One region of the Ramlibacter sp. JJN2-2R genome, then DNA from elsewhere that is predicted to be linked to it. Evidence: predicted binding sites of a transcription regulator. Region 1 holds the regulator's gene; the other holds the start of a gene.
What was found. Region 1 encodes FNR, which switches genes on or off when oxygen is low (the NO sensors DNR and NnrR bind a similar motif). Its sites were predicted from a motif close to TTGATNNNNATCAA; they were not measured.
Positions count from the first base shown of each region.

Region 1 (10,937 bases):
CGGCGTTCATTGCCGCCCGCGGCGCCGACAAGGTGGTCGACGCCGACTACTACCGCAAGGGCATCGAGATCAACAAGCAGCTGGCCGCCGAGCGCGCGCGCCTGCCCGCGGTGCAGGCGCGCAACCACGCGGCCACGCCGACGTCGGACCGCTGAGGCCGCCATGCGCGTGCGCAAGCTGATGTGGATCCTGTGGCCGGCCTTCCTGGCCGCCTGCCTGCTGCAACTGGTGGTGTTCGCCGCCGTCGACCCGCACGACGTGCAGTGGTTCCACGACGGCCAGTCGTGGTCGCGGCAGGCCGTGTACGCCACCGCGTTCTTCGCGTTCTGGGCCATCGCCACCGCCGCCTGCGCGTTGACCATGCTGCTGCGCATGACGCCGGACGAGGTCAACCAGTGCCCGTTCGATCCCGCGCAGCGCCCGCCCGGCTGCCCGGGCCAGCTGGTCGACGCGCGCGACCTGTGAGCCGCGCGGCGCGCCGCGCCGCCGGTGTCCCTTCAACCGCCGGGTTTGTCGGCCCGGCGGCGGGATGCTTGTGCTGTAATTTCGCCCAGCACCCCGCTGTCCCATGCCCTTCCAGGTTTCCCCACGCAACGGCGACATGGTCGCCGCCCGGCTTTCCGGCCTGCTCGACTCGGCCATGGACGGCATCCTGTCCGTGGACGAGGACCAGGTCATCGTCATGTACAACCGCGCGGCCGAGAAGATCTTCGGCTGGACGGCGGCCGAGGCCATCGGCCAGCGGCTGGAGCTCCTGCTGCCCGACCGGTTCCGCGGCGGCCACGCCGGCATGGTGCGGCACTTCGGCGAAACCGGCGTCACCTCGCGCCGCATGGGCGACGGCACCGTCATCCTGGGCCGCCGCAAGGACGGCACCGAGTTCCCGATGGACGCGTCCATCTCGCAGCTGGACACCACCGAGGGCAAGCTCTACACGGTGATCCTGCGCGACGTCACCGAGCGCGTGCGCGCCCGCGAGGAGCTGGCGCTGTTCGCCGCCGAGGCCAGCGCCGTGCGCGAGCAGGAAAAGACCCGCATCGCGCGCGAGCTGCACGACGAGCTGGCACAGTCCCTCACCGCGCTGAAGATGGACACCCTGTGGGTGCGCGAGAACCTGCGCACCGACCCCGACGGCGCCACGGCCAAGCTGTCGCAGATGCTGGCCATGCTCGACGCCAGCGTCGCCGCCACGCGCCGCATCTCGGCCGACCTGCGCCCGCTGCTGCTGGACGACCTGGGCCTGGCGCCGGCCATCGAATGGCTGGTGCAGAACTTCCAGCAGCGCACCGGCGTCGGCTGCGAGCTCGACCTCGACGAGGAACTCGAGCTGCAGGAGCCCTATGCCACCGCGGTGTTCCGCATCGTCCAGGAATCGCTCGCCAACGTCGGCAAGCACGCCCGGGCCGACTTCGTGCAGGTGCGCGTGGCGCGCGAGGGACAGGAGATGGTGCTGAGCGTGCAGGACAACGGGGTCGGCTTCGAGTCCGCCGGCCCGCGCAAGCCCCAGTCGCTGGGCCTGGTCGGCCTGCGCGAGCGCGCCCACCTGCTCAAGGGCAAGGTCCACATCCGCAGCGCGCCCGGCCAGGGCACCCGCGTCGAGGCACGCATCCCCGTGCAGGAGGACGCTTGATCCGCATCGTCATCGCCGACGACCACGCCATCGTCCGCGAGGGGCTCAAGCGCATCGTCGGCGAGGCCGGTGACCTGCAGGTGGTGGGCGAGGCCGCCGACGGCACGCAGGTGATGCAGCGCGTGCGCGAGCTCGACTTCGACGTGCTGGTGCTCGATTTGTCCATGCCCGGTCGCAGCGGCATGGAGCTGATCAAGCTGGTCAAGGCCGAGAAACCCAGGCTGCGCATCCTGGTGCTGTCCATGCACCAGGAGACGCAGTACGCCGTGCGCGCCATCAAGTCGGGCGCCAGCGGCTACCTCACCAAGGAAAGCGCGCCGGCCCAGCTGGTGCAGGCGCTGCGCAAGATCGCCGGCGGCGGCGCCTACATCAGTGCCGAGGTCGCCGAGCAACTGGCGCTGGGCGCCATGCCCGGCGGCGCCGGCGCCGCGCCGCACGAGTCGCTGACCGATCGCGAGTTCGACGTCATGCGGCGCCTGGCCGCCGGCGACTCGGTCACCGACATCGCCACCGCGCTCAACCTGTCGGTCAAGACCGTGAGCACGCACAAGGCCAACCTGATGGCCAAGCTGTCGCTGCACAACCCGACCGACCTGGTGCGCTACGCCCTCAAGCACGGGCTGATCGACGAGTAGCGGGCGCCGCCGCCGCGGCTCAGAACCGCGCGCCGGCCGACAGGCGCAGCATGTCCTGCGGCGTGAAGTTGACCTTGGGGTCCCAGGCCACGCGCACGAACACCCGCGGCCAGTCGTAGGTGGCCGAGACGCCCCAGCGGCGGATGCGCTCGCCCTCGACCGTGCCGCGCTTGGCCAGCAGGTCCAGCGTCAGGCGCTCGCCGCCCGCCAGCGACTCGCGCCAGTTCAGGTGCAGGTGCCGCTGGTCCGGGTTCTGCCGGTTGTCGGCCACCAGCTGCAGCATGAGCGAGCGCGCCTCGCCCCAGCGCCGCCCCGCGGCCACCGTGATCGCGTCGTTGGGGTCGAAGTTCAGGTTGGCATAGGGCCGCAGGTTGGTGCGGCCCAGCCCGGCACCCGCGACCCACGTGGAGCCGACCTCGGCGTAGAGGCTGCCGCCCCGAAAGCCGCCCGAAGCCACCTGCACCGACGGCTGGACGCGCAGCGCGCCGGTGTCGAACTGGCGGTCCCAGCCGGCCCGCCACTGCTGGAAGCCGTTGGAGCGGTCGTCGTACCAGCCCAGCCACGCATTGCCGAGCCGCGAGGTGTGCCGCAGGTTGACGTCGTGGGCGGGGCCTGACGGCGTTCCGCCACCGGACAGGTGGTACTCGCCGAGCGTGAGCTTGAAGGGATGCTGCTCCGGGTCCTGCGCCCGCGCCGGACCGAGCGCGCCGGCAAGGATCAGCAGCAGGGCGAGGCGGGGGGCGAACGGGACGGTGGGCATGGCGGGCGATTGTGAGGCCGGCCGGGCATGACCTGCCGCAAGCCGGGAAGGCCGGGCGCGGCGCATCATGGCTTTCGCACCGGCGAGCGTGGCGCGAGGGACGGCGCCGGCGCGACGCACCATGACGCCTTCCATCCCCTCCCGGCCGACCGGCGGCTGCCGGCCCGCGCGTTGCCTGGCCATTTCACAGGCGTCCTCGCTGGCGTCGTCGCGAGCGTCCTTGCGCGCGTCTTTGCGCGCGTCGTGGCTGGCGGCGCTGCTCCCGGTCCTGCTGGCCGCCGGCTGTGGCACGACGCCCGTGGCACCGACGGCAACCGACGCACCGGCGCCGCCCGCCGCGTGGGCGCAGCCGGTGCCGGCCGGTGGCGCGCCGGCGCCGGCCTGGTGGCGCGTTTTCGGCGATCCCACGCTGGCGTCGCTGGTGGCCGATGCGATGGCGGCCAACACCGGCGTCGCGCTGGCGCAGGCCAATCTGCGCGAGGCCCGCGCCGCGCGCGAGCAGGCCGCCGCGGCGCTGCTGCCCGTGGTGGCGGGCTCCGTCAGCGCCGCTCGCAGCCGCACCGCGGCCACGGCCAGCCGCAACACCGCCAGCGTCGGCCTGGACGCCTCGTGGGAGGCCGACCTGTTCGGCGCCAACCGCAGCGGCGTGCTCGCGCAGGCCGCGCTCGAGCGCGCCGGCGCCGCGACCCTGGCCGCCACCCGCGTGTCGGTGGCCGCGGAGGTGGCGCTCGCCTACGTGGACCTGCGCGTCGCGCAGCAGCGCGCCGCGGTGGCGCTGGCGAACCTGGCCGCGCAGGAGGACACGCTGCAGATCAGCCGCTGGCGCAACCAGGCGGGGCTGGCGACGTCGATCGAGGTCGAGCAGGCCACCACGGCGGCCGAGCAGACGCGGGCGCAGGTGCCCGCGCTGGGCCGGGCCGCCGACCAGTCCGCGCATGCGCTCGCCGTGCTCACCGGCCGCGCCCCCGGCGCCTTGCTGGCGGCGCTGCGCCAGCCGGCCGCCGTGCCCGCGGGGACCGGCGAGGTGGCGATCGCCTTCCCGGCACAGCTGCTGCGGCAACGCCCCGACGTGCTGGCGGCCGAGGAGCAGTTGCGCGCCGCCGCCGAGCGGGTGGCGCAGGCCGACGCGCAGCGCAAGCCCGGCCTCGCGTTGCAGGGCAGCCTCGCCTGGACCGGCGCCACGCTGGGCGCGGTCGGCAGCACCGCGGCCGCGGCGTCGCTGCTCGCCTCGCTGGCCCAGCCGCTGTTCGATGGCGGCGCGCGCGATGCGGTGCTCGCCGGGCGCGAAGCGGCGCTCGATGCCGCGCGCGCCGCCTACCGCGCCCAGGTGCTGCAGGCGCTGCAGGACGTCGAGGACGCGCTGGCCGGACTGGCGGCCGGGCGCGAGCGCGTGGCCACGCTGCAGCGCGCCGGCGAATCGGCGGCCAATGCCCAGCTGTTGGCGCAGCATCGCTACACCGCCGGGCTGATCGACTTCCAGACCGTGCTGGAGACCCAGCGCACGCTGCTGAACGTGCAGGACGCCGTCGTCGCGGCGCGCGGCGAACTGGCCACGGCCCGGGTGCGCCTGTATAAGGCGCTCGGCGGCGGCTGGCTGCCGGGCGGTGCGGAGGCTCCGTCATGAACGACGCCACCCGCACGGCTTTGGAGGACCTGGTCGGGGCGGGCGTTCGCTCGCGCCGCCGCCGGCTGGCCGCCTGGATCGCGGCCGGAGCGGTCGTGCTGCTGGCGGGGGCTTGGTGGCTCCTGCGCACGCCCGCCGACACCGGGCCGACCTACCTCACCGAGCCCGTCGCGCGCGGCGACCTGGTGGTCAAGGTCACGGCCAACGGCACCTTGCAGCCCACCAACAAGGTCGACATCGGCAGCGAACTCTCGGGCACCGTGGCCAAGGTGCACGTCGACGTGAACGACCGCGTGGCCAAGGGCCAGGTGCTCGCCGAGCTGGACACCACCAAGCTGCGCGACCAGGTCGCCCGCTCGCGCGCCGCGCTGGGCGTCGCGCTGGCCGGCGCCCGGCAGGCCGCCGCGACGGTGGAGGAGGCGCGGGGCAACCTGCAGCGGCTGCAGGAGGTGGCGCGCCTGAGCGGCGGCAAGGTGCCGTCGCGCAGCGAACTGGCGACGGCGCAGGCGGCGCTCGCGCGGGCGCAGTCGCAGGTCGCCAGCGCGCAGGCCGGCATCGCCGACGCGCGGGCGGCCGCGAGCGTGGACGAGACCAACCTGCGCAAGGCCTCGATCCGCTCGCCGATGGACGGCATGGTGCTGTCGCGCGCCGTCGATCCGGGCAACGCCGTGGCCGCCTCGCTGCAGGCGGTGACGCTGTTCACGCTGGCCGAGGACCTCACGCGCATGAAGCTGCAGGTCAACGTGGACGAGGCCGACGTGGGCATCGTCAAGGAAGGGCAGCAGGCCACCTTCACCGTCAGCGCCTATCCGAACCGCGACTACCCGGCGACGATCCGGCGCGTGAGCTACGGCTCCACCACCAAGGACAACGTCGTGACCTACGTGGCGGAACTGCAGGTGGACAACGAGGACCTCTCGCTGCGGCCCGGCATGACGGCGACGGCCTCGATCCGCGCGGCCGAGCGCCGCAACGTGCTGCTCGTGCCCAACGCGGCGCTGCGTTTCACGCCGGCCGCGGCGGCCGCGAGTGCCGGCGGCGGCATCACCGCCAGGCTGCTGCCGCGCATCCCGCAGCAGCCCAAGCGCGCCTCGACCCGCAGCACGGCGGGCGCGCGGCAGGTCTACGTGCTGGAGGACGGCCAGCCCCGGGCCGTGCCCGTCACCGCCGGCCTGTCGGACGGCCGCCTGACGGAGGTCGCGGGCGGCGGGCTGCAGCCCGGGGCGGCCGTGGTGGTCGAGCAGCGGGCGGAGGCGGCCCGGTGACGGCGGTCGCCGGCGACACGCCCCTGATCCGCCTGCGGGGCATCAGCCGCGTCTACGGGCAGGGGCAGGCCGCGCTGTACGCGCTGCGCGACGTCGACCTGGACATCCGGCGCGGCGAGTTCGTCGCCATCATGGGCCCCAGCGGCTCGGGCAAGTCGACCTGCATGAACATGATCGGCTGCCTGGACACGCCGAGCGCGGGCGAGTACCTGTTCGACGGCATCCCGGTGCACACCATGACGCGCGACCAGCGCGCGCGCCTGCGCCGCAGCCAGCTGGGTTTCGTGTTCCAGGGCTTCAACCTGCTGCCGCGCACCTCGGCGCAGGAGAACGTGGAGCTGCCGCTGCTGTACCGCGGCGAGGATGCCGCCACCCGCCGGGCCAAGGCGCGCGAGGCGCTGGCTGCGGTGGGCCTGGCCGGCCGCGAGGCCCACACGCCGGCCGAGTTGTCGGGCGGCCAGCAGCAGCGCGTGGCCATCGCCCGCGCGCTGGTGACCGGTCCCACCGTGCTGCTGGCCGACGAGCCCACCGGCAACCTGGACAGCCAGCGCGGCGCCGAGATCATGGAGCTGCTGCGCGGGCTGAACACCGGGCGCGGCATCACCATCATCATGGTCACGCACGAGGCCGAGATGGCCGCGTACGCGCAGCGCGTGGTGCGGTTCGTCGACGGGCACATCGCCAGCGACGAGCGCACGCCCCGCAAGGCCGCCGGCGCGGCGGAGGCGGCCTGAGATGTGGTGGAACACCTTCCTGCTGTCGCTGCGCGAGATCCGGCGCAACCTGATGCGCTCGTTCCTCACGGTGCTGGGCATCGTGATCGGCGTGGCGGCCGTGATCACGATGGTGACGCTGGGCAACGGCGCCACGCTCTCGGTGTCCAACCAGATCTCCAGCCTGGGCAGCAACCTGCTGATGGTCCGCCCCGGCCAGCGGCTCGGCCCCGGCAGCGACCAGGCCGGCGCCGCGCCGTTCAAGGAGGCGGACGCCCAGGCCCTTGCCACCCAGGTGGGCGGCATCCGCGCCGTGGCCCCCTCGCAGGGCAGCGGCGTCACCGCCGTCTACGCCGGGCGCAACTGGTCCACCTCGGTCACCGGCTCCACGCTCGACTACTTCGAGACCAACAACCGCAAGGTCGCCGCGGGGCGGCTGTTCACCGAGCCGGAGGTGCGCAGCGGCGCGGCCGTGTGCCTGATCGGCGAGACGGTGCGCCGGCAGCTGTTCGGCGGCACCGACCCGCTGGGCCAGCAGCTGCGCGTCAAGCAGTTCTCCTGCCAGGTGATCGGCGTGCTGGCCGCCAAGGGGCAGGCCGGCATGGGCCAGGACCAGGACGACCTGGTGGTGCTGCCGCTGCACACGGTGCAGCGGCGCCTGACCGGCAACCAGAACGTGGGCACGCTGCTGGTATCGGTGCGCGACGGCGCCGACGCCGACCAGGTCAAGCAGGCCATCCGGCAGCTGCTGCGCGAGCGCCGCAAGCTGAGCGACGCGGACGAGGACAACTTCAACATCCTTGACACGCGCCAGATCGCCGAGACGCTGTCGGGCACGACCAAGGTGATGACCATGCTGCTGGGGGCCGTGGCCGCCGTCAGCCTGCTGGTGGGCGGCATCGGCATCATGAACATCATGCTGGTGAGCGTGACCGAGCGCACGCGCGAGATCGGCGTGCGGCTGGCCATCGGCGCGCTGGAGCGCGAGGTGCTGCTGCAGTTCCTGATCGAGGCGGTGGTGCTGTCGTCGGTGGGCGGGGTGCTCGGCATCGCGCTGGCGATCGGCGCGTCCGTGCTGCTGGCCCGGCTGATGCACGTGCCGCTGGTGTTCGATCCCTCGATCGTGCTGCTGGCCTTTGCCTTCTCGGCCGCGATCGGGGTCGTGTTCGGCTACTTCCCCGCCCGTCGCGCCGCCCGCATGGATCCCATCGAGGCCCTGCGCCACGAGTGACGGGGCCTCCCCGAGGCACGTGCGGCCTAGGAATCGTCCTAGGCCGCCTCGGCGGTCCGCCCGGCCGTTTTCCGGAGCACTCCGAGCCGCGGTTCGGAGCCCGCCGATGTCGGACGGCGGCGACGCCGGGCAAAGTCCATCCCATGCCCAGCGCCATGCATCACGTGAGAGTGTTCCTCGCCGACGACTCCGCCGCCATCCGCGAGCGGGTCGCCCAGCTGCTGTCGGTGCGCGAGATGGACATCGTCGGCCAGGCCGAGACGCCGCAGGGATCCATCGACGGCATCCTGGCCGCCCGGCCGGACGTCGTCGTCCTGGACGTGCAGCTCGAGGGCGGCACCGGCCTGCAGGTCCTGCGCGCGGTGCGCCAGGCCGAGCCCGGCATCGCCTTCGTCGTCTTCTCCAACAACTCGGCGCCCGCCTACCGCAAGCGGTACCTGGGCGAGGGCGCCGACCGTTTCCTCGACAAGAGCAGCGAGTTCGACCAGCTCGCCGCCGCCGTGGCCGACGTCTCGGCCCGTCCCGTGCACTGATTTCCCAAGGACCAACAATGAACAACACCGCGACCCTCGAAGCAGCCCGCCCCGCGCCGATGAAGTTCATCCCCGTGCGCGACACCCGCGCCCCGGCGCCGACGACGCTGACCACGCTGTGCTCGAGCTGCCACCTGAAGGACCTGTGCCTCCCGTGCGGCCTCACGGGCAACGAGGTGGAGCGGCTGGACGGCCTGATGTTCGGCCGCCGCAAGGTCAAGGCCGGACAGACGCTGTACCGCGAGGGCGAGGGGTTCCACAACATCTATGCGGTGCGCAGCGGCACGTTCAAGTCCAGCCTGACGCTGGCCGACGGCCGCGAGCAGGTCAGCGGGTTCCACATGGCCGGCGAGCTGATGGGCCTGGACGGCCTGGCGCAGGGCCGCCACGCCAGCAGCGCCACGGCGCTCGAGGACGCCGAGATCTGCTCGATCCCGTATTCGCAGCTGGCCGAGCTGTCGGTGGGCAGCACCAACCTGCAGATGGTCATGGGCCGCCTGATGAGCCGCGAGATCGTGCGCGAGCACAGCCTGATGGTCCTGCTGGGCAGCATGAACGCCGAGGAGCGCCTGGCCGCGTTCCTGATCAACATCTCGCAGCGCATGAAGGCGCGCGGCTACTCGCCCAGCGAGTTCCACCTGCGCATGACGCGCGCCGAGATCGGCAGCTACCTGGGCATGAAGCTCGAGACCGTCAGCCGCACCTTCTCGGCCTTCCAGCAGCAGCGCCTGCTGGAAGTGGACAAGCGCCACATCCGCATCCTCGACCTGCCGGGGCTGACCCGCGCGCTCGAAACGCGCGTGCACTGAAAGCGAGGCCAGGATGACCACCCACTCCGCCCTGCAGGTCCTGCGCGACGAACACGGTGCCGTGGCCGCGGTGCTGCGGTCGCTGGGCATGATGCTCGATCGGGGCCCGGGCGACGCGCCCGGCCGCTTCTTCGACGTGATGCGCGCGATGCTGTTCTACATCGACGAATTCCCCGAGCGGCTGCACCACCCGAGCGAGTCGAACCTGCTGTTCCCCAAGATCGCCCGCGCCCGGCCCGACCTGATGCCGGTGATCCAGAAGCTCGAGGCCGACCACATGCAGGGGGAAGGGCGGGTGCGCGAGCTGCAGCACCTGCTGCTCGGCTGGGAGCTGCTCGGCGAGCCGCGGCGCGCGGCCTTCGCCGCGGCGCTGGGCGCCTACGTGGAGTTCTACCTGGGCCACATGCGCGCCGAGGAGACGCTGCTGCTGCCCGCCGCGCAGGCATCGCTGGGGCCGCAGGACTGGGCCGAACTGGACGCCGAGTTCGCGGCCGGGCGCGACCCGCTCACCACCGACGTGCGCGATCCGAGCTACGACCGGCTGTTCACGCGCATCGTGCTGAGCGCGCCGGCGCCCGTGGGCGTGGGCCCCGCGCTGGAGCGCCAGGCGGCCTGATTCAGCGGCCGGACGGCCGCTCGCTGCGCGACTGGCGCCTGCTTTCCAGGTGCGCGCGCACGCTGTCGGCCCGGTCCCCGACGGCGGCGACGGCTTCCTTGACCTGCTTCTCGCTGGTGTTGAAGTGCCGGGCCCACGCGCAGACCGCGTAGTCCCAGGTCACGTCGATGCGTTCGTCCTTGCGGCCGCTCGATGTCCCGTTGCTGCCCGACATGGCTGGCTCTCCAGGTGATGGTGTGGGTGGATGGGTGGCTGGCACGGATGCTAGGCAGGCTCGGCCGCCGGGGCTGTAGGACGAGGTTGATCGCCGCTGCGATCCCCCGCCGTGCCCGGCCGGGCGCAGGCCGCGTGGTACCTTCGCCGCCATGAGCCCCGCGCCGTCCGCCGCCCCGCTCTCGTTCGAGGAACGCTACGCCGCCCTGCGCCGCGACTGGCGGGCGCAGCTGCCGGCGCGGCTGGCCGACGTGCAGGCCCGCCTGGCCGCCTGCCGCGCCGCGCCCGCCGACGGAGCGGCGCTGGAGGAACTGCATCGCGCGGTGCACACGCTGGCCGGATCGGCCGGCACGTTCGGGCTGGACGCGCTGGGCGAGCGCGCCCGCGCGATGGAGCAGGAACTGGAGCAAGCGATGGAGCGGCCCGCCCGCACCGCCTCGGACTTCGAGGGCGCCGGGCTCGCGCTGCGCGCGCTGCTCGCCGCGGCACCGCAGGACTGAAGGCGGTGGCGCAGGCGATCCGGGCCCTCCTCGTCGACGACGACCCGCTGCTGCTGGGTCTGCTGGCCGCTTTCCTCGAGTCGCGCGGCTACGAGGTGGCGCAGGCCGCCGACGGCGCCGAGGCGCTGGAGCAGCTGGCGCAGGGGGGCTTCAACCTGGTGGTCACCGACCGCCACATGCCCCGCATGGACGGCCTCGCGCTGTGCCGCGCCATCCGCGCGCGGCCCGGCGAGCACTACGTCTACTGCATCATGCTCACCGCCTCCGCCGACCACCAGGCACTGCAGGTGGCGATGGAGGCCGGGGTCGACGACTTCCTGGCCAAGCCGCTGCGGCCGGCGGAACTCGGCGCCCGGCTGCACGCCGCCGAACGGGTGCTGGCGCTGGAGGCCGGGCTGGCGGCGCGCA
Region 1 is NZ_CM173226.1:1,417,732-1,428,668, forward strand. It holds gene AC3ANR_RS06960 (FixH family protein) at 1-155, shown strand, start outside; gene AC3ANR_RS06965 (hypothetical protein) at 163-465, shown strand; gene AC3ANR_RS06970 (PAS domain-containing sensor histidine kinase) at 569-1,630, shown strand; gene AC3ANR_RS06975 (response regulator) at 1,627-2,265, shown strand; gene AC3ANR_RS06980 (hypothetical protein) at 2,285-3,025, opposite strand; gene AC3ANR_RS06985 (efflux transporter outer membrane subunit) at 3,246-4,649, shown strand; gene AC3ANR_RS06990 (efflux RND transporter periplasmic adaptor subunit) at 4,646-5,914, shown strand; gene AC3ANR_RS06995 (ABC transporter ATP-binding protein) at 5,911-6,648, shown strand; gene AC3ANR_RS07000 (ABC transporter permease) at 6,650-7,858, shown strand; gene AC3ANR_RS07005 (response regulator) at 8,014-8,391, shown strand; gene fnr (fumarate/nitrate reduction transcriptional regulator Fnr) at 8,451-9,200, shown strand; gene AC3ANR_RS07015 (hemerythrin domain-containing protein) at 9,214-9,816, shown strand; gene AC3ANR_RS07020 (DUF3606 domain-containing protein) at 9,818-10,030, opposite strand; gene AC3ANR_RS07025 (Hpt domain-containing protein) at 10,182-10,529, shown strand; gene AC3ANR_RS07030 (PP2C family protein-serine/threonine phosphatase) at 10,535-10,937, shown strand, end outside.

Region 2 (10,937 bases), 540 kb from region 1:
CGCGCACGTCCAGGATGGCCAGCTCGCGCGCGTGCAGCTCGCGGCTGAGGGTGTGCGCGGACAGGAAGCTCAGGCCCATGCCCGCGACCACGGCCTGCTTGATGGTCTCGGTGCTCTTGATCTGCATCACCACGTTCAGGTTGGCGACGTCGTCGCCGAACGCGTCCTCCATCGAGTTCCAGGTGTCCGAGCCGCGCTCGCGCACGATGAACGGCTCGCCGAACAGGCGCCGCAGCGGGATGCGGCGCTGCGCCGCCAGCGGATGGCTGGGGGCGGCGATGACGACATAGGGGTGGGGCGCGAACGGCTCGGCCACCATGTCGGCGTCTGCCGGCGGGCGCACCATCACCGCCAGGTCGGTGGCGTTGGCCGCCAGTTGCTCCAGCAGCTCCTCGCGGTTGCAGACCACGAAGTTGAGCGTGATGCCGGCGTGGCGGGCGGCGAACTCGACCAGCAGCTTGGGGAAGAAGTAGTCGCCGGCGCTGATGACGCTGACGTTCAGGCGGCCGCCCTGCACGCCCTTGAACGCGGCGAGCGCGTCCTCGGCTTCCTGCACGCGCTCCAGGATCGCGCGGCTGCTGGCCAGCATCTGCCGGCCCGCCGCCGTGAGGTAGACCTTCTTGCCCAGCTGCTCGAACAGCGCGATGCCGGCATGGCCCTCGAGCGTGCGCACCTGCGCCGAGACGGCCGGCTGCGTGAGGTGCAGCTCCTCCGCCGCGCGCGAAAAGCTCAGGTGGCGGGCGACGGACTCGAACACCTTGAGCTGGCGGAGCGTGGCATTGCGCATGGGCGAACCATAACCGATCCCTTCTCGAATCGATCAAATACTTTCATTGTTCTTTATGCAGCTCGCGGCGTAGATTGCCTCCAACCCACAGCAACGGCAAAGGAGTTCGCAAATGATGGAAGCTGTCGAGTCGGTGAGCGGCACGCGCCATGAACCGGAGATCCTGAGGCAGGCCTACAACAGCGCCTTCGAGGAGCTGGGGCTCGCCTGGCACTGGGACCGCGCGACCTTCGCGGGCCTGCCGCAGGGCAAGGCCGGCGTGCGCACCTACGTGGAGCGCGAGCATCCGCACCTGCTGCGCGCCTACGACGCCGACTTCCTGGTCGACGCGATCGAGACCGCCAAGTCGCGCTGCGAAGGCGTGATGAAGGGCCGCGCCGGCTGCTGAGCCGCCTCGTTGCGCCCACAAAAAAGCCGGCTCGCGCCGGCTTTCTTGCATGGGGGCGACACGAAGCCGCCGCGCCATCACTTTCGCAGGGCTTGGATCAACAGGCCGAGCGGGGTGGCAAAGAACAGTTCCTTGACGAGCGCGGACAGCCGGTCCGTCCCCGAGGCGGGCCAGCTGGCGGTTGTGGTGTGGGACATGTGTGAACTCCGAGTCAAAAAAATCTGCGACTGCCGCGATTTTAGGGTTTGTCCTCTTCCCTCATTCATCGCGCGTTTGTCGCTTCTGATCGCACCCAGGCCAGCGCAATGCAGAGTTTCGTCCCCCCGGCGTTGCTAGTGCAAACCCGAATTCGTGACCGCGGTCAAGAAATGCGCCCGAGGGCGACGCCCAGAATCAATGGCCGCATCCGGTAAGGCAGGTCGAGCCGGAGAAGTTCACAGCGCCAAGGAGACACAACGCATGAGCAATTCCGTCGAGGCCCCGGGTGTATTCGGGGCCGGCGGTGAGCCGGTCGCAGCGGCGGCCGGGCATCGCAGCAGCTACCGTTGGGGCCAGCTGTTCATCGGCATCGTCTGCATGGCGATGATCGCCAACCTGCAGTACGGCTGGACGCTGTTCGTCAACCCGATCGCGGAGGCGCACGGCTGGACCAAGGCCGCGATCCAGGTGGCGTTTTCCATCTTCGTCCTCACCGAGACCTGGCTGGTGCCCATCGAGGGCTACATGGTCGATCGCTTCGGACCGCGCGTGGTCGTGCTGGTCGGCGGCCTGCTGTGCGGGATCGGCTGGGTGATCAATGCCTATGCGAACACGCTCACCTTGCTGTACATCGGCGCAGCCGTGGGCGGCATCGGCGCGGGCGCCGTCTATGGCACCTGCGTGGGCAACGCGCTCAAGTGGTTCCCCGACCGACGCGGCCTGGCGGCGGGCCTCACCGCCGCGGGCTTCGGCGCCGGCTCGGCGCTGACCATCGTGCCGATCTCGGCCTTCATCAAGTCGCACGGCTACGAGGCCGCGTTCCTCTACTTCGGCATCGGGCAGGGACTGATCGTGTTCGCGCTCGCATGGCTGCTCACCCGGGCGCCGGAGGCGCGCAAGATCGTCGGCGCCACCGAGGCCAAGCTGCAGCAGTCGCGCAAGGACTATGGCCCGGGCGAGATCGTGCGCACGCCGGTGTTCTGGGTCATGTACGCGATGTTCGTCATGGTGGGCGCCGGCGGACTGATGGCCGTTGCGCAGCTGGCGCCGATCGCCAAGGACTTCAGGATCGCCGACGTACCGGTGTCCCTGGTGGGCATGACGCTGCCGGCGCTGACCTTCGCGCTGGCCATCGACCGCGTGCTCAACGGGGTGACGCGGCCGTTCTTCGGCTGGGTGTCCGACCAGATCGGCCGCGAGCTCACGATGCTGATCGCCTTCGGGCTCGAGGCGGTGGGCATCCTGGCGCTGTTCAAGTTCGGCCAGGATCCGATCATGTTCGTGGTGCTCACCGGCCTGGTGTTCTTCGCCTGGGGCGAGATCTACAGCCTGTTCCCCTCGACCTGCGCGGACACCTTCGGCTCCAGGTACGCGGCCGCCAATGCGGGGCTGCTGTACACGGCCAAGGGGACGGCCTCGCTGCTGGTGCCGCTGTCCAGCGTGCTGGCGGCAGCCACCGGCGGCTGGCACTCGGTGTTCCTGGCCGCGTCGGCGCTCAATGCGATCGCGGCGCTGATGGCGTGGTTCGTGCTACGGCCGATGCGCAAGGCCCAGATGGATCGCGCGGCGCGCGAGGCCGGCGCCGCCTGAGCGGGCGGCCGCTCAGATCTTGCCGCGCTGCTTCAGGCGGCTGAGCGTCTCGGCCGACAGGTTCAGGTAGGTCGCCAGTTCCTTCTTCGGCAACCGTTCGGCCAGGTCCGCGTGCTTGCGCATGAAGCGCTGCACGCGGCCCGGCGCATCCAGCAGGTGCAGCGTGATGGTGTGCGCCATGATGTCGCTCATGTGGTGCATCACCGAGTACTCGAAGGCCTGCTTCAGGGCCGGATTGCGCTCGATGTACGCCACCCAGTCGCGCAGCGGCAGCTTGGCCACCCGCGCCCGGGTCACGCAGACGATGCTGTACGGCGCCGGCGTGCCCAGCCGCCACGCGGCATAGCTGGTCTCCATCTCGCCCTCGGCGGCAAAGCGCAGGATCATCTGCTTGCCCGCCGGGTTGGCGACCACCCGCTTGAGCACGCCGTCGAGGATGAAGTACTGCTCCATCTCGTGCACGCCCTGGTGCAGCAGCCAGTAGCCCTTGCTGCAGTCCATGATGGACAGCTGCGGCTCCAGCTCCATCATCTGCCCGGCCGTCATGCCCTTGAGCAACACGTTGTGGGCCAGCTGCACGCGGATGACGTTGCGCTCGGGATGCTCTTCGATCGAGACGGGAGTGGGGTTGTTCATGCAGGGGTGATCGCGAGCCGGCGCACGCGCTTGACCGCGGTCAAGAATGCGCAACCGCGAGGGGGCCGCGCGCGCCTGGAGTGGGGCAAAAGTTGACCGCGATCAAGAGCTTCTTTCGAGACGGATTCCTATCATAGACCGCGACAGTTCACCGATTTCGAGGAGACTCCATGAGCACCGACGCGCAGTCCCAGGACACCATTGATTCCTTCCACCTCCTGATCGAGGCCCTGAAGCTCAACGACATCGACACGATCTACACGTTGCCGGGCATCCCGATCACGGACCTCACGCGAATGGCGCAGGCCGAGGGCCTGCGCGTGATCTCGTTCCGCCACGAGCAGAACGCGGGCAATGCGGCCGCCGCCGCCGGCTTCCTCACGCAAAAGCCCGGCATCTGCCTGACGGTGTCCGCGCCCGGCTTCCTCAACGGCCTGACCGCGCTGGCCAACGCCACCACCAACTGCTTCCCGATGATCCTGATCAGCGGCTCCAGCGAGCGCGAGATCGTCGACCTGCAGCAGGGCGACTACGAGGAGATGGACCAGCTCGCGATCGCCAAGCCGCTGTGCAAGGCGGCCTACCGCGTGCTGCACGCCGAGGACATCGGCGTGGGCATCGCGCGCGCCATCCGCACCGCCGTCTCCGGCCGGCCCGGCGGCGTGTACCTGGACCTGCCCGCCAAGCTGTTCACGCAGTCGCTGCCCGCGCAGGCCGGCCGCCAGTCGCTGATCAAGGTGGTCGATCCGGCGCCGCGCCAGATCCCCGCGCCCGAGTCGGTCGCGCGCGCCATCGACGTGCTCAAGGCCGCCAAGCGCCCGCTGGTGCTGCTGGGCAAGGGCGCGGCGTACGCCCGCGCCGACAACGAGATCCGCGAGTTCATCGAAAAGACCGGCATCCCGTACCTGCCGATGTCGATGGCCAAAGGCCTGCTGCCCGACACGCACCCGCAGTCCGCGTCGGCCGCCCGCTCCTACGTGCTGGCCGAGGCCGACGTCGTGATGCTGGTGGGCGCGCGCCTGAACTGGCTGCTGTCGCACGGCAAGGGCAAGACCTGGGGCGGCGCCTCGTCCAAGGACGCCGGCAAGCAGAAGTTCATCCAGGTCGACATCTCGCCGGTCGAGGCCGACAGCAACGTGGCGATCGCCGCGCCGGTGGTGGGCGACATCGGCTCGTGCATGTCCGCGATGCTCGGCGCCGTGCGCGCCGGCTGGGCCAAGCCGGCGGCGGAGTGGACCGGCGCCATCGCCGACCGCAAGGACAAGAACCTGACCAAGATGGCCGAGACGCTGGCGAAGGATCCTTCGCCGATGAACTTCCACAGCGCGCTCAACGTCATCCGCGAGGCGGTCAAGGCGCGTCCCGACGCGATGGTCGTCAACGAGGGCGCCAACACGCTGGACTTCGCGCGCAGCATCGTCGACATGTACGAGCCGCGTCGGCGCCTGGATGCCGGCACGTGGGGCATCATGGGCATCGGCATGGGCTACTCCATCGCCGCCGCGGTCACCACCGGCAAGCCGGTCATCGCGATCGAGGGCGACAGCGCCTTCGGCTTCAGCGGCATGGAGGTCGAGACGATCTGCCGCTACAACCTGCCGGTGTGCGTGGTCGTGTTCAACAACAACGGCGTCTACAAGGGCACCGACGTCAACCCGCGCGGCGGCGACGTCGCGCCCACGGTGTTCGTCAAGGACGCGCGCTACGAGATGATGATGCAGGCGTTCGGCGGCGTCGGCGTGCGCGCCACCACGCCGGCGGAGCTGGGCCGTGCCCTGGACGAGGCCATCACCTCGGGCCGCCCGACGCTGATCAACGCCATCATCGACGAGACCGCCGGCACCGAGAGCGGCCGCATCACCAGCCTCAACCCGAGCGCGGCCAAGAAGAAGGCCGCCTGATCCGCACCGGCGGGCCAAGAGTTCAACGAAAGAGCAAGCAATGAGCAAAGCACTGGAAGGCGTCAAGATCCTCGACTTCACCCACGTCCAATCGGGCCCCACCTGCACGCAGCTGCTGGCCTGGTTCGGCGCCGACGTGATCAAGGTCGAGAAGGCGGGCGAAGGCGACGCCACGCGCGGGCAGCTGCGCGACATCGAGGGCGTGGACAGCCTGTACTTCACGATGCTGAACCACAACAAGCGCTCCATCACCCTGGACACCAAGAGTGCCAAGGGCAAGGAGGTGCTGGTGGAGCTGATCAAGCAGTGCGACGTGCTGGTGGAGAACTTCGCTCCCGGCGCGCTGGACCGCATGGGCTTTTCCTGGGAGCGCATCCAGCAGATCAACCCGCGCATGATCGTCGCCTCGGTCAAGGGCTTCGGCCCCGGCCCGTACGAGGACTGCAAGGTGTACGAGAACGTGGCGCAGTGCGCCGGCGGGGCGGCCTCCACCACCGGCTTCGACGACGGCCCGCCGCTGGTGACCGGCGCGCAGATCGGCGACTCGGGCACCGGGCTGCACCTGGCGCTGGGCATCGTGACGGCGCTGTACCAGCGCAACACCACCGGCCGCGGCCAGCGCGTGCTGGCGGCGATGCAGGACGCGGTGCTGAACCTGTGCCGCGTGAAGCTGCGCGACCAGCAGCGGCTGGACCGCACCGGCGTGCTGCAGGAGTACCCGCAGTACCCGGACACCGAGTTCGGCGACGCGGTGCCGCGGGCGGGCAATGCCTCGGGCGGCGGCCAGCCGGGCTGGATCCTGAAGTGCAAGGGCTGGCAGCACGACCCCAACGCGTACATCTACTTCATCACGCAGGCGCCGGTGTGGGGGGCCATCTGCAAGGTGATCGGCGAGGAAGGCTGGATCACCGACCCGAACTACGCCACGCCCAAGGCGCGGCTGCCGCACCTGAAGACCATCTTCTCGCGCATCGAGGAGTGGACCATGACCAAGACCAAGTTCGAGGCCATGGACATCCTGAACAAGTACGACATCCCGTGCGGGCCGATCCTGTCGATGAAGGAGATCGCCGCCGAGCAGTCGCTGCGCGAGACGGGCACGATCGTGGAGGTGGACCATCCCAAGCGCGGCAAGTACCTGAGCGTGGGCAACCCGATCAAGCTGTCCGACAGCGTCACCGAAGTCACCCGCTCGCCGCTGCTGGGCGAGCACACCGACGAGATCCTGGCCCAGCTGGGCTACACCCGCGACCAGATCGCCGAGCTGCGCGAGACCAAGGTCGTCTGAGGGTCATGGCGCGGGGCCGCGCCCCGCTTGTGGAGCATACTTTTTCCAAGGAGACAGACATGGGCAACTTCCAGGGCGACAAGGCCAAGGTCCGCCAGATCCTCGACGCGGTCAAGAAGGAAGGGCGCGACGCGCTCACCGCGCCGGAGGGCAAGCTCGTGTGCGATGCCTACGGCATCAACGTGCCCAAGGAGGGCGTGGCCTCCAGCGCCGCCGACGCGTCGAAGATGGCCGCCTCGATGGGCTTCCCGGTCGTGATGAAGATCGTCTCGCCGGACATCCTGCACAAGACCGAGGCCGGGGGCGTGATCGTGGGCGTCAGGAACGCCGACGAGGCCACCAGCGCCTACGAGCAGATCATCGCCAATGCGAAGAAGTACAAGGCCGACGCCAAGATCGTGGGCGTGCAGGTGCAGCAGATGATCAAGGGCGGCCAGGAGGTGATCGTCGGCGCGATGACCGACGACAGCTTCGGCAAGCTGGTCGCCTTCGGCATGGGCGGCGTGCTGGTGGAGGTGCTCAAGGACGTCACCTTCCGCCTGGCCCCGGCCACGCGCGAGGACGCCGCCTCGATGCTCGACTCGATCCAGGCCGCCGAGATGCTCCGGGGCGTGCGCGGCGGCAAACCGGTGCACCGCGAGGCGCTGCAGGACACCATCGTTCGCGTGTCCCAGCTGGTCTCCGACTTCCCCGAGATCGCCGAGATGGACCTGAACCCGGTGTTCGCCAGCGAGGAAGGCGCCATCGCCGCCGACGTGCGCATCGTGGTGAACTTCGCGCAGAAGGCGCCGCGCTACCGCCCCGACGAGAAGGACGTCGTCACCTCGATGAACCGCATCATGCGGCCCAAGGCGGTGGCGGTGATCGGCGCGTCCAACGAGGCCGGCAAGATCGGCAACTCGGTGATGAAGAACCTGATCAACGGCGGCTACAAGGGCACGATCTACCCGATCCACCCGAAGGAGGCCGAGATCATGGGCCTCAAGGCCTTCAAGAGCGTCAAGGACATCCCGGGCGAGATCGACACGGCCGTGTTCGCCATTCCCGCCAAGCTGGTGGCCGGCGCCCTGAAGGAGTGCGGCGAGAAGAAGATCGCCGGCGCCATCCTGATCCCTTCGGGCTTCGGCGAGACCGGCAACGTCGAAGGCCAGGAGGAGCTGCAGCGCATCGGGCGCGAGTACAACATCCGCCTGATGGGGCCGAACATCTACGGCTTCTACTACACGCCCTCGAACCTGTGCGCGACGTTCTGCACGGCCTACGACTACAAGGGCTCCACGGCCCTGTCGTCGCAGTCCGGCGGCATCGGCATGGCCATCATCGGCTACTCGCGCTCGGCCAAGATGGGCGTGTCGGCCATCGTCGGCCTGGGCAACAAGTCGGACATCGACGAGGACGACCTGCTGCTGTTCTTCGAGCAGGACGACAACACCAAGGTGATCGCCCAGCACGCCGAGGACCTCAAGGACGGCCGCGCGTTCGCCGAAGTGGCCAAGCGCGTCTCCAAGAAGAAGCCGGTCATCATGCTCAAGGCCGGGCGCACCGAGATGGGCGCGGCGGCCGCCAGCTCGCACACGGGCGCCGTGGCCGGCACCGACAAGATCTATGACGACGTGCTGCGCCAGTCGGGCGTGATCCGCGCCAGGAGCCTGCGCCAGATGCTGGACTTCGCGCGCGGCGTGCCGATCCTGCCCACCCCGAAGGGGGAGAACGTGGTGATCATCACCGGCGCGGGCGGCTCGGGCGTGCTGCTGTCGGATGCCTGCGTCGACAACGGCCTGAAGCTGCTCAAGCCCATGCCGGCCGACCTGGACGCGGCGTTCCGCAAGTTCATCCCGCCGTTCGGCGCGGCCGGCAACCCGGTGGACATCACCGGCGGCGAGCCGCCCATCACCTACATGAACACGGTGCGCCTGGGCCTGGAGGACGACCGCATCCATGCGCTGATCCTGGGCTACTGGCACACCATCGTCACCCCGCCGATGGTGTTCGCCAGGAACATGGTCGAGGTGGTCGAGGAGATGAAGGCCAAGGGCAAGGTCAAGCCGGTGGTCGCCTCGCTCGCCGGCGACGTCGAGGTCGAGGAGGCCGCGCAGTACCTGTACGAGCACGGCATCCCCGCTTATGCATACTCCACCGAGATCCCGGTGGAAATCCTGGGCGCGAAGTACCAGTGGGCCCGCGCCGCCGGTCTCCTGTGAGCCACGTTTGAACGCACGATTCATCCCCATCGTCCCCGAGGGCGAGCCGCTGCGCCAGCGCAAGCGGCGCGGCCCGCGGGGCCGCAAGCCCGGCGAGCAGGCGCTCGCCGAGGTGCGCGAGCTCCTCGGCCCGGGCCCGCATCGCCGTGACCTGCTGATCGAGAACCTGCACCTGCTGCAGGACCGCTTCGGCCACCTGTCGACCGACCACCTGTCCGCGCTGGCGCAGGAGATGCGCCTGGCGCAGACCGAGGTGTTCGAGGTCGCGACCTTCTATCACCACTTCGACGTGGTGCGCGAGGGCCAGGAGCCGCCGCAGGCGCTCACGGTGCGCGTGTGCGACGGGCTCGCCTGCGAGCTGGCCGGCGCGCGCGAGCTGCTGGACAAGCTGCCGGCGCTGCTGGGCACCGACGTGCGCGTGATCGCGGCGCCGTGCATCGGCCGCTGCGAGCAGGCGCCCGCGGCGGTGGTGGGGCAGAAGGCGGTTCCCAGGGCCACGGCCGACAAGGTGCAGCAGCTGGTGGGGCAGGGCGAGGTGCGCGGCACGCCGTCCGGCTTCATCGGCCTGGACGAGTACCGCGCCGCCGGCGGCTACCGGCTGCTGGAGCAGTGCCTGCGCGGCGAGCGTCCCGTCGAGGACGTGATCGCCACGATGGAATCGTCGGGCCTGCGCGGCCTGGGCGGCGCGGGGTTCCCGGCCGGCCGCAAGTGGCGCATCGTGCGCAGCGAGCCGGCGCCGCGGCTGATGGCGGTGAACATCGACGAGGGCGAGCCCGGCACGTTCAAGGACCGCTTCTACCTCGAGCGCGACCCGCACCGGTTCCTCGAGGGCATGCTCATCGCCGCCTGGGCGGTGGGCATCGACGCCATCTACGTCTACCTGCGCGACGAGTACCACGACTGCCGCCAGCTGCTGCAGCAGGAGCTCGACCGCCTGCAGGCCGCCCCGCCGTCGTCGGGGCTGCCGCGCATCGAGCTGCGACGCGGCGCGGGCGCCTACATCTGCGGCGAAGAGTCGGCGATGATCGAATCCATCGAGGGCAAGCGCGGCATGCCGCGCCTGCGGCCGCCGTACGTGGCGCAGGTGGGCCTGTTCGGCCGGCCGACGCTGGAGCACAACTTCGAGACCCTGTTCTGGGTGCGCGAGCTGCTCGAGAAGGGCGCCCAGTGGTTCAGCAGCCAGGGCGCCAACGGGCGCAAGGGCCTGCGCTCGTATTCCGTCTCGGGCCGGGTCAAGAGTCCCGGCGTCAAGCTGGCGCCCGCGGGCGTGACCATCCAGCAGCTGATCGACGAGCACTGCGGCGGCATGCAGGACGGCCACCGCTTCTATGCCTATCTGCCCGGCGGCGCCTCCGGCGGCATCCTGCCGGCGTCGATGAACGACATCCCGCTCGACTTCGACACGCTGCAGCCGCACGGCTGCTTCATCGGCTCGGCGGCGGTGATCGTGCTGTCCGACCAGGACCGCGCGGTGGACGCCGCCCGCAACCTGATGCGCTTCTTCAAGGACGAGTCGTGCGGCCAGTGCACACCCTGCCGTGCCGGCACGGCCAAGGCGCTCGGCCTGATCGAGCAGCCGCGCTGGGACGTGGCGCTGCTGGGCGAACTCTCGGCGGTGATGCGCGACGCATCGATCTGCGGCCTGGGCCAGGCGGCCCCGAATCCGGTGGACTGCGTCATCCGCTACTTCCCCCACGAGCTGGGCCTGCCGGCCCGCCCTGACACTCCGGGAACGACCCCATGAATGCCGTCACGCGCGCCGAACTGGCGCAGGTCGAGACTGCGCCGGTGCGATTCACCTTCAACGGCCAGCCGGTCGAGGGCCGGGCCGGCGAGACGCTGATCCAGGTCGCCGACCGCCTGGGCCTGGGCCAGGAGATCCCGCGCCTTTGCTACAAGCCGGGCATGGACCCGGCCGGCAACTGCCGCGCCTGCATGGTCGAGATCA
Region 2 is NZ_CM173226.1:873,676-884,612, forward strand. It holds gene AC3ANR_RS04320 (LysR family transcriptional regulator) at 1-787, opposite strand, end outside; gene AC3ANR_RS04325 (HAD family hydrolase) at 900-1,175, shown strand; gene oxlT (oxalate/formate MFS antiporter) at 1,635-2,963, shown strand; gene AC3ANR_RS04335 (Crp/Fnr family transcriptional regulator) at 2,976-3,599, opposite strand; gene oxc (oxalyl-CoA decarboxylase) at 3,770-5,500, shown strand; gene frc (formyl-CoA transferase) at 5,541-6,788, shown strand; gene AC3ANR_RS04350 (acetate--CoA ligase family protein) at 6,848-8,989, shown strand; gene AC3ANR_RS04355 (NAD(P)H-dependent oxidoreductase subunit E) at 8,997-10,733, shown strand; gene fdhF (formate dehydrogenase subunit alpha) at 10,730-10,937, shown strand, end outside.
Region 2: oxc (oxalyl-CoA decarboxylase) is a predicted target of FNR. The motif match lies at 3,692-3,705, and genes of this name have one in related genera.